2 regions of the Baekduia sp. Peel2402 genome follow, and region 1 is predicted to be linked to the other one. Evidence: riboswitches for the same ligand, from Rfam matches in the RefSeq annotation. Region 1 holds a riboswitch; the other holds the start of a gene.
What was found. Region 1 has a riboswitch for cyclic di-AMP ahead of ACT01A_RS01730 (C40 family peptidase). Riboswitches for the same ligand answer to the same signal wherever they lie in the genome.
Positions count from the first base shown of each region.

Region 1 (3,879 bases):
CCTGTGTTCGGGCGGCGTTGCGCTCCAGGTCAGCAGCCCGGCGGGCGAGCTCGGCCTCCTCGGGCGTCGGCCCGGCGGCGGCCGCGACGGCGACCACGGGCACGTCTGACCCGGTGTGCCCCGCAGGGACGGCCGTGAGCGCGGTGACGGCGGCCGGCTTCTGCCGTCCGTACACGAGCGCCGCGACGACGATGGCGACTCCGATGAGCGCCGCGCCGATCAGGGTTTCCATTGTGGGGTGTCCTCTCCCCAGCGGCCGATGGACGGCGGTCGCTGGTCTCCGGTGCTGCGGTCGGGGAGCGGGCGTCGCGGCCGCGAGGACGCGGAGGGCACTGGGTTCGGGTGCTGCGGTGGCCGCGGCGCGCCTTTTAGAAGGATGCTGCGAGGTGGCGCGGCGCGGCCAAGGTGCGTTTGGGCTGCTATTCGGTGAGTTCGGGCGCCCTGCGGTGGTGACGTTCGCTCGGGGCGGATCGTAGTACCGAGGGCGTTGCGCGTGCAATCAGCCTGACCGCGCGGTCAGGCGACCCGCTTGGCGCCGACGAAGTGACCGCCCCAGTAGGCGTCGAAGATCGCGTGGTTCATCACGCCGTGGGTGGTCGCGGAGACGACCGTCGTCGCGCTCGTGGCGATGCCGACGTCCGACGCGCCCGGGCCCGCGGTGTTGAAGAACACCAAGTCGCCGGCCTGGATGTTGGACTTGGAGACCGCGGTGCCGGTGCCGTACTGGGCGAAGCTCGTGCGCGGGATCGAGACGCCGGCCTGGCGGAAGGCCCACGAGGTCAGGCCGGAGCAGTCGAAGGACGACGGGCCGGAGGCCCCGTAGGAGTACGGCGCGCCGACCTTGGACATGGCGGCGGCGACAGCGCCCTGGGCGCCGCTCGCGCTCGCCGTCCGGGTTGTGCTCGTAGTCTCGCTCTCGGCGGCGGTCGCCGTTGAGCCGCTGACGCCCAGCGCGGCGAGCGTCGCCGGGCCGACCACGCCGTCGACGGTCAACCCGTGCGCGCGCTGGAAGGCGCGCACGGCCTTGCGGGTCTGAGGGCCGAAGACGCCGTCGGCGGCGAGGCCGAGCTTGGCCTGGACGGCGCGCGTGGTGGCCGGGGGGAGCGTGGACTTGAGCGATGCGGTTGTGGCGGTGGAGGCGCCCTCGCCCGCCATCGCCGCGCGCGTGAGCGGCCCGACGATCCCGTCGGCGACCAGGCCGTGCGCGCGCTGGAACTTCTTGATGGCCTTCTTGGTCTGCGGGCCCAGGACGCCGTCGGCGGTGAGCCCGAGCGCCTGCTGCACCGCGCGGACCCCGTCGGTGGTGGTCGTCGTCGCGGTTGCGGCCTGCGCGGCGCCGATCAGCGGTCCGGTCTGGCCGACGATGCCCGCGGCGATGAGCGCCGCCGAGATCCTCGCGGTCGCGGTCTTGGGCAAGGCAATCAACTTGGCTGTGGCCGCCGCGCGGCGCCGGCGCGAGCGCGCGAGCGAGCGGTCCCACAGCTCGGGCAGGGCGAGGTCGCGGACCCCGGGCGGGTCGGCGAAGATCGCGAATCGGTCGTCCGTGAGGATCCGGGCGTCGGCGGCGTCCATCAATTGCTCCCTGTGGTGGCGGCCTACGAGGTGAGCTGACGGGCTCGCGCATGTGCATGCGCTACGCCGCGATGGAACGCTGCGGCGATTCGCCCCGTGGACCGGCCATCGTGGTCGGTCCGAGTGGGTCCCCCGCTCCCGGAGCCGCTGAGGCGCCGGGACTCGGCCTGTGCGTGCAGGTATGTCGGCGATCAGAACTCACGGCCGCGCCGCAAGTTGCGGTCCGGGTTATGACATCCCGCGGTTGAGGCGATAGACCACGTGCGGGAGCCCGGCGTGGACGGTCTCGCCGGTGTGCTCCATGCCGAGCTTCTCCATCACCGCGCGCGACGCCGTGTTGCCCATGGTCGTCTGCGCCACGAGCTCGTCGAGCTCCAGGACCTCGAACCCGACCCGCACCGCCTCGCGCGCCAGCTCGGTCGCGTAGCCGTGCCCCCAGTGGTCGGGGTCGACGAACCACATCAGCTCGATCTCGGGGCGCCCGTCGACCTCGTCGTGGCGCAGGCCCGCGTACCCGATGGGTTCACCGCCGACGAGCATCGTCCACGGCCCGAACCCCCACCGCTCCCAGTGCGCGATCGCATCACGCAGGAACGTCTCGGCCCGGTCAGCCGTCCGCAGGTGCTCCGGCCAGACCGCCTCGTCCACGCGCGCGTCGGTCCAGATCCGCTGGTAGGCGCCGAGGTCGCCGGGCTCGGGGCGGCGGCCGGCGAGGCGCGCGGTGGCGACGCGATCAATGCCGAAGTCGAGGGGCATGGAGTGCGGCCAGGCTATCTCGCCGCGCGGCCGTCGATCTCGAGAAACGGCCCTCCTGGGGCCTCAAGTCGAGATCGCGTCGAGGTCTTCGCGGCCGCGCGTCGGCCGCGCGTCGGTGTCTGCGTCGATCAGTCGCGCCCGTAGGCGCGGATGACGTCGTAGGCGAGTTCGAGCTCGTAGCCCTTGCGGACGAGGAAGCCGAGGGCGCGGTCGCGGTCGCGGTCGGTTTCGGGTGGGACGCGGAAGCGGCGCGAAAGGGTGGCGAGCGCGGCGTCAAACTCGGAGTGGGTCTCGCCGGTGGTGGTGTCCGGCGCGTGGAGGGCGGCGGTGATGTGCGAGGCGTCGATGCCGGAAGCGACCAGCTTGCGCTCGATGCGCTCGTTGCCCCAGTGGTCGAGCGTGCGGCGGTCCTCGACGAAGCGGCGCGCGAAGCGGGCATCGTCGAGGTAGCCCTGCTCGAGCAGCTCGGTGACGGTCTGCTCGATCGTGTCCGGCTCCACGCGCTTGGACTCCAGGTGCCGCCGCACCTCGAGCACCGTGCGATCACGGAACCCGAGGTAGCGGTAGCTGAGGTCCAGCGCGTGCTGGAGACGTGCCTCCGGGTCGAGCGCGCGCTCGGCGGTGGTCACGTGACGGCTCCTGTAGCGCCTAGGCCGTGGCCGGGGTCTTCCGCTCGGCCGTGATCTCGCCCGTTGCCGGGTCGACGCCCTCCGGGACGGCGTCCCGATCGATCTCGGCGACGAGGTCGCGGTTGAAGTCGAGCGCCTCATAGATCTTGGCCTCGATCTCGGCGCGCAGCTCCAGGTGCTCGTCGAGGAACTTCTTGACGTTGTTGCGGCCCTGGCCGAGGCGGTCGTCTCCGTAGGAGAAGAACGACCCGGACTTCGAGACGATGTTGTGCTCGATCCCGAGGTCCAGGATGCACCCTGACGTCGAGATGCCGGTGCCGAACTCGATGTCGAACTCCGCCTGGCGGAACGGCGCCGCGACCTTGTTCTTGACGACCTTGACGCGGACGCGGTTGCCGACGGCCTCGGTGCCGTCCTTCAGCGTCTCGATGCGGCGGATGTCCAGGCGCTGCGACGAGTAGAACTTCAGCGCGCGACCACCCGGCTGGGTCTCCGGCGAGCCGAACATGACGCCGACCTTCTCGCGGATCTGGTTCGTGAACAGGCACAGCGTCTGCGTGCGGTTCAGGTTGCCCGCGAGCTTGCGCATCGCCTGGGACATCATGCGCGCCTGCAGACCGACGGTCTGGTCGCCCATCTGGCCCTCGAGCTCAGCACGCGGCGTCAGCGCCGCGACCGAGTCGACCGCGACCAGGTCGACGGCGCCGGAGCGGACGAGCATGTCCGCGATCTCCAGCGCCTGCTCGCCGTAGTCGGGCTGCGAGACCAGCAGCGAGTCGATGTTCACGCCGATCCGCTGGGCGTACAGGGGGTCCATTGCATGCTCGGCGTCGATGAACGCGCACACGCCGCCCAGGCGCTGGGCCTCGGCGAGCACGTGGTAGACGAGCGTCGTCTTACCGGAGGACTCCGGGCCGAAGAC
Region 1 is NZ_CP199582.1:340,900-344,778, forward strand. Features, by position in the region: gene rny (ribonuclease Y) at 1-232, opposite strand, end outside; gene ACT01A_RS01730 (C40 family peptidase) at 517-1,572, opposite strand; cyclic di-AMP (ydaO/yuaA leader) riboswitch at 1,574-1,750, opposite strand; gene ACT01A_RS01735 (GNAT family N-acetyltransferase) at 1,801-2,328, opposite strand; gene ACT01A_RS01740 (regulatory protein RecX) at 2,457-2,957, opposite strand; gene recA (recombinase RecA) at 2,977-3,879, opposite strand, start outside.

Region 2 (3,879 bases), 1.1 Mb from region 1:
AACGTCGTCATCCGCCGCCTCGCCCGCCTCGACGCCACCGGCGCCCTCCGCGCGCGTCCAGCCGCCGATGTCTCGACGCCGCACCTCACCTCGGTCACCGGCGGCTCCTCCGAGACCATCTCCGCCGACATCGTCGTCTCCATGCTCGACGCCCTCGAGCTCGCCCGTCAGGAGGCCCGCCACGCCGCTGCCGCCGAGGGCGAACCCGCGGCCGCCACCACCGACGCCACCGACGACGGCGCCATCGCGCCCACACCGCTCCGGCCCGTCACACCCGCCGCCACCGCCGACGATGACGACCTCGCCGCCACCGGCACCGACGACTTTCGCGCCATCGCACCACCCGTCCAGAGCTTCGCCGCCGGCCGCCGCCGCTGAGCCATGCCCTCTCTTTCCACCGCGCTGGGCCCTCCGTTTCGCACCGTCCTCCTCCGTGTTGGAGTCAGCATCGCGCCGTCCTTCGCTGCCCGGGGCACCACTTCGCGCTGTCCTCCGCGTCGTCTTCCCGCCGCTTCGTCAGTCCGGCGCGACGGTCCGGACTTGATTTGGCACCCGGGTCTGCGGATAGGGTCACGCTCGTGATCGGGACCCTCGTGTTCGTCCTCGCGTTCCTGGCAATCGGCCTGTCGGTCGTGCTGGCTGCGATGCGCAGTGGCCGGCCCCCCGCGGGCTCCAAGAAGGAGACGCGTGCCCAGCGCCGCGTGTGGAGCGTCGGCATCGCGGTCGTGATCGTCGCGCTTGGCGTCACGCTGCCGGCCGTCATCCTCGTCAACAACGGCGAGGATCACGCCAGCCACGGCGCTGGCGGCGTTCAGCTCACCGGCGCCCAGACCAACGGCCGCGCGCTCTTCGCTGAGAAGTGCTCGACCTGCCACACGCTCGCCGGCTCTCACGCCGTCGGCCGGGTTGGTCCGAACCTCGACACGCTCAACGGCGGCAACCTCAAGCCCGCGTTCGTGCTCGATGCCATCAAGAACGGCCGCGCCTCCGGCAACGGCCAGATGCCCTCGGGGCTTTTGTACGGCGACGACGCCAAGGACGTCGCCGACTACGTAGCCACCGTCTCGGGCCGCTGATCCCGCCGCCGCCTCGCCGCGCCTGACGATCCGGGCCAGGCCAGCGGCCTGGGTCGCTGGCCGGGATCGTGTGTGGCGTTGCAAGCAGCGCGGCCGTGCCCGGCGCGACACGGTCCCGCCAGGGGACGAAACGTCCGTGTGTCCGCCGCGCGACCTTGTCAAGAGCGGATTCGCACGAGCTCAGCAACTCGTCACCGGGCCGCTTCGCGGATGTCAAGCGGCGGTTTCCCGCTAGGTGCGGGCTCATTCCGTCCGACGCATGCCTGACTATGCCGTCAGTTCGCGCTTGCCATAACTCTGCGAACTAGCAGGGAATTTCGACGTTGCTACGATGCCGCCGTTCACAACCGCTGAATCCTCGCCAGGGCAACCTGTCGTGGAGCGGGGGACCCATGTTGGTTTGGGGCGAATCGCATTCGCGTAGCGCCGCTCTTCGGCGCGAGCCCGTCAGCTAACCCCGTAAGCCCAAGGAAGAGGAACCGAGAACACGTCATGCCATCGACGGACGCGCCCAACTGGTGGGCCGATGTGCAGCAGGAGCGCGAGGATCTCGCGGCCCCCGGCCGTCGTCCGGCCGATGACTGGCTCGGTGAGGACATCGACTTCGTCCCGCGCCGTCGCATGACGCGCGGGCGTGACGCCGCCGGCGCTGCGCCCCTCGATGAGCGCCTGACCGCCGCTCCGGCCACGGCCACCGCCGTCCCCGGCGCAGACGGCGCCGCCCACCCGCTCCACGGCGTGTTCGTCCCCGCTGACGCTGCTGCCCTGTCCCACGGCACCTCTCGCACCCTCGAGCTCGTCTCCGAGGACGACGACGCCAACGCTCGCCGCGCACGCGCCGTCGCCCGCGCGATCGAGCAGGACGACGCCCGCAGCGGCGCCCGCTCGCGCTCGCGCACGATCGAGCTGCACGCCAGCGACGACGCTCGCGGCCGCACGATCGAGCTTCTCACCGAGGCTGACGTCGCCACCGCCGCCGTCGACACCCCGGCCGCTGCCGTCGCCCACGAGCTCGCCCACCTCAGCGCGGCCGACGACCCCTTTGCGAGCCCGCCGCCGCCCGCCGGCGTGCGCCGCACCATCCAGATCAAGGGCCGTCCGACCGAAGCCGGTCGTCTCGCGAACGCCGCCGAGCGTTCGATGGCCCAGCGCCATCGCGGCCGGACGACCTCCGACCGCGTCGGCCACCGCCCCGACCGCATCGCGCTCTGGGCCGTCGCCCTCGGCGCGATCCTGATCCTCCTCGCGGCGATGACGTCCTCCTCGCAGGCCGCCGTGCGCCACGCCGGCGCCAAGCCCGCCGCGGCCAAGGCCTCCCACACGACCGTCTACGCGCCCCGCGCCGCGACGCTCGCCCTGCACCAGCGCTAACCGCGCTGCGCCGCCGCGCCGCGCCACCCGCGCGTAGCGCTCCACCGCCGTCTCCCTCGACACAACGGCGTTCAGCTTCCGACCAGCGTCACACCACGGATCCTCTAGGGTCCCGGCAATGAGCGAAGCACCCCGCACGGTGGAGGATGTCAAGGCCCTCGTGGACGAGCACCAGCTGCGGTTCATCCGCTTCTGGTTCACGGACATCCTCGGCCAGCTGAAGTCGTTCAGCATCAACTCCGCCGAGTTGGACGACGCCTTCGAGAACGGCATGGGCTTCGACGGCTCCTCCATCACGGGGTTCAACGCGATCGAGGAGTCCGACATGATCGCCATGCCGGACCCCAGCACCTTCGCGATCCTGCCCTGGCGGCCGGAGGAGCAGGGCGTCGGCCGCGTCTTCTGCGACGTCCTCACGCCGGAGCGCACGCCCTACGAGGGCGACCCGCGGCACGTGCTGCGCCGCGCCCTGGATCGCATGCACACGATGGGCTTCGACACCTTCAACGTCGGTCCCGAGCTGGAGTACTTCCTCTTCAAGGACAAGAACGGGACCGAGGTCCTGGACGAGGGCGGCTACTTCGACCTCACCACCCTGGACGCCGGCTCCGACGTGCGCCGCGAGACCGTCATCGCGCTGGAGCAGCTCGGCATCCACGTCGAGTACTCCCACCACGAGGTCGGCCCCTCGCAGCACGAGGTCGACATGCGCTACGCGCCCGCCCTCAAGATGGCCGACGACTGCATGACCCACAAGATCACGGTCAAGGAGTACGCCATGAAGTACGGCTGGCATGCCACGTTCATGCCCAAGCCGCTCTTCGGCGAGAACGGGTCGGGCATGCATACGCACCTGTCGCTCTTCAAGGACGGCAAGAACGCGATGTTCGACGCCGACGACCCGTACTTCCTGAGCGACATCGGCAAGGCCTTCATCGCCGGCCAGCTCAAGCACGCCCGCGAGTTGTCCTCCATCTTCGCCCAGTGGGTCAACTCCTACAAGCGGCTCGTCCCCGGCTACGAGGCGCCGGTCTACGTCGCCTGGAGCCGACGCAACCGCTCCGCGCTCGTCCGGGTGCCGCTCTACCACCCCGGCAAGGAGAACGGCACGCGCATGGAGCTGCGCTGCCCGGACCCCGCCTGCAACCCCTACCTGACCTTCGCCGCCCTCCTACAGGCTGGTCTGGAGGGCATCGAGAAGGGCTACGAGCTGCCCGAGCCGATGGAGAAGAACCTCTACCACCTCTCGCCCGACGAGCGAAAGCGCCTCGGCATCGAGCAGCTCCCCGAGACCCTCGGCGAGGCCGTCGAGCTGACCGCCGAGTCCGAGCTCGTCCTGCGCACCCTCGGCGAGCACATGTTCAACCGCTTCATCGAGATCAAGCGGCAGGAGTGGGAGGACTACCGCGTGCAGGTCACGCAGTGGGAGCTC
Region 2 is NZ_CP199582.1:1,399,467-1,403,345, reverse strand. Features, by position in the region: gene ACT01A_RS06895 (DNA polymerase III subunit alpha) at 1-378, shown strand, start outside; gene ACT01A_RS06890 (c-type cytochrome) at 579-1,076, shown strand; cyclic di-AMP (ydaO/yuaA leader) riboswitch at 1,415-1,557, shown strand; gene ACT01A_RS06885 (hypothetical protein) at 1,569-2,447, shown strand; gene ACT01A_RS06880 (glutamine synthetase family protein) at 2,566-3,879, shown strand, end outside.
Region 2: it holds a riboswitch for cyclic di-AMP, as region 1 does, so the genes downstream of both, ACT01A_RS06885 (hypothetical protein) here and ACT01A_RS01730 (C40 family peptidase) in region 1, are expected to answer to the same signal.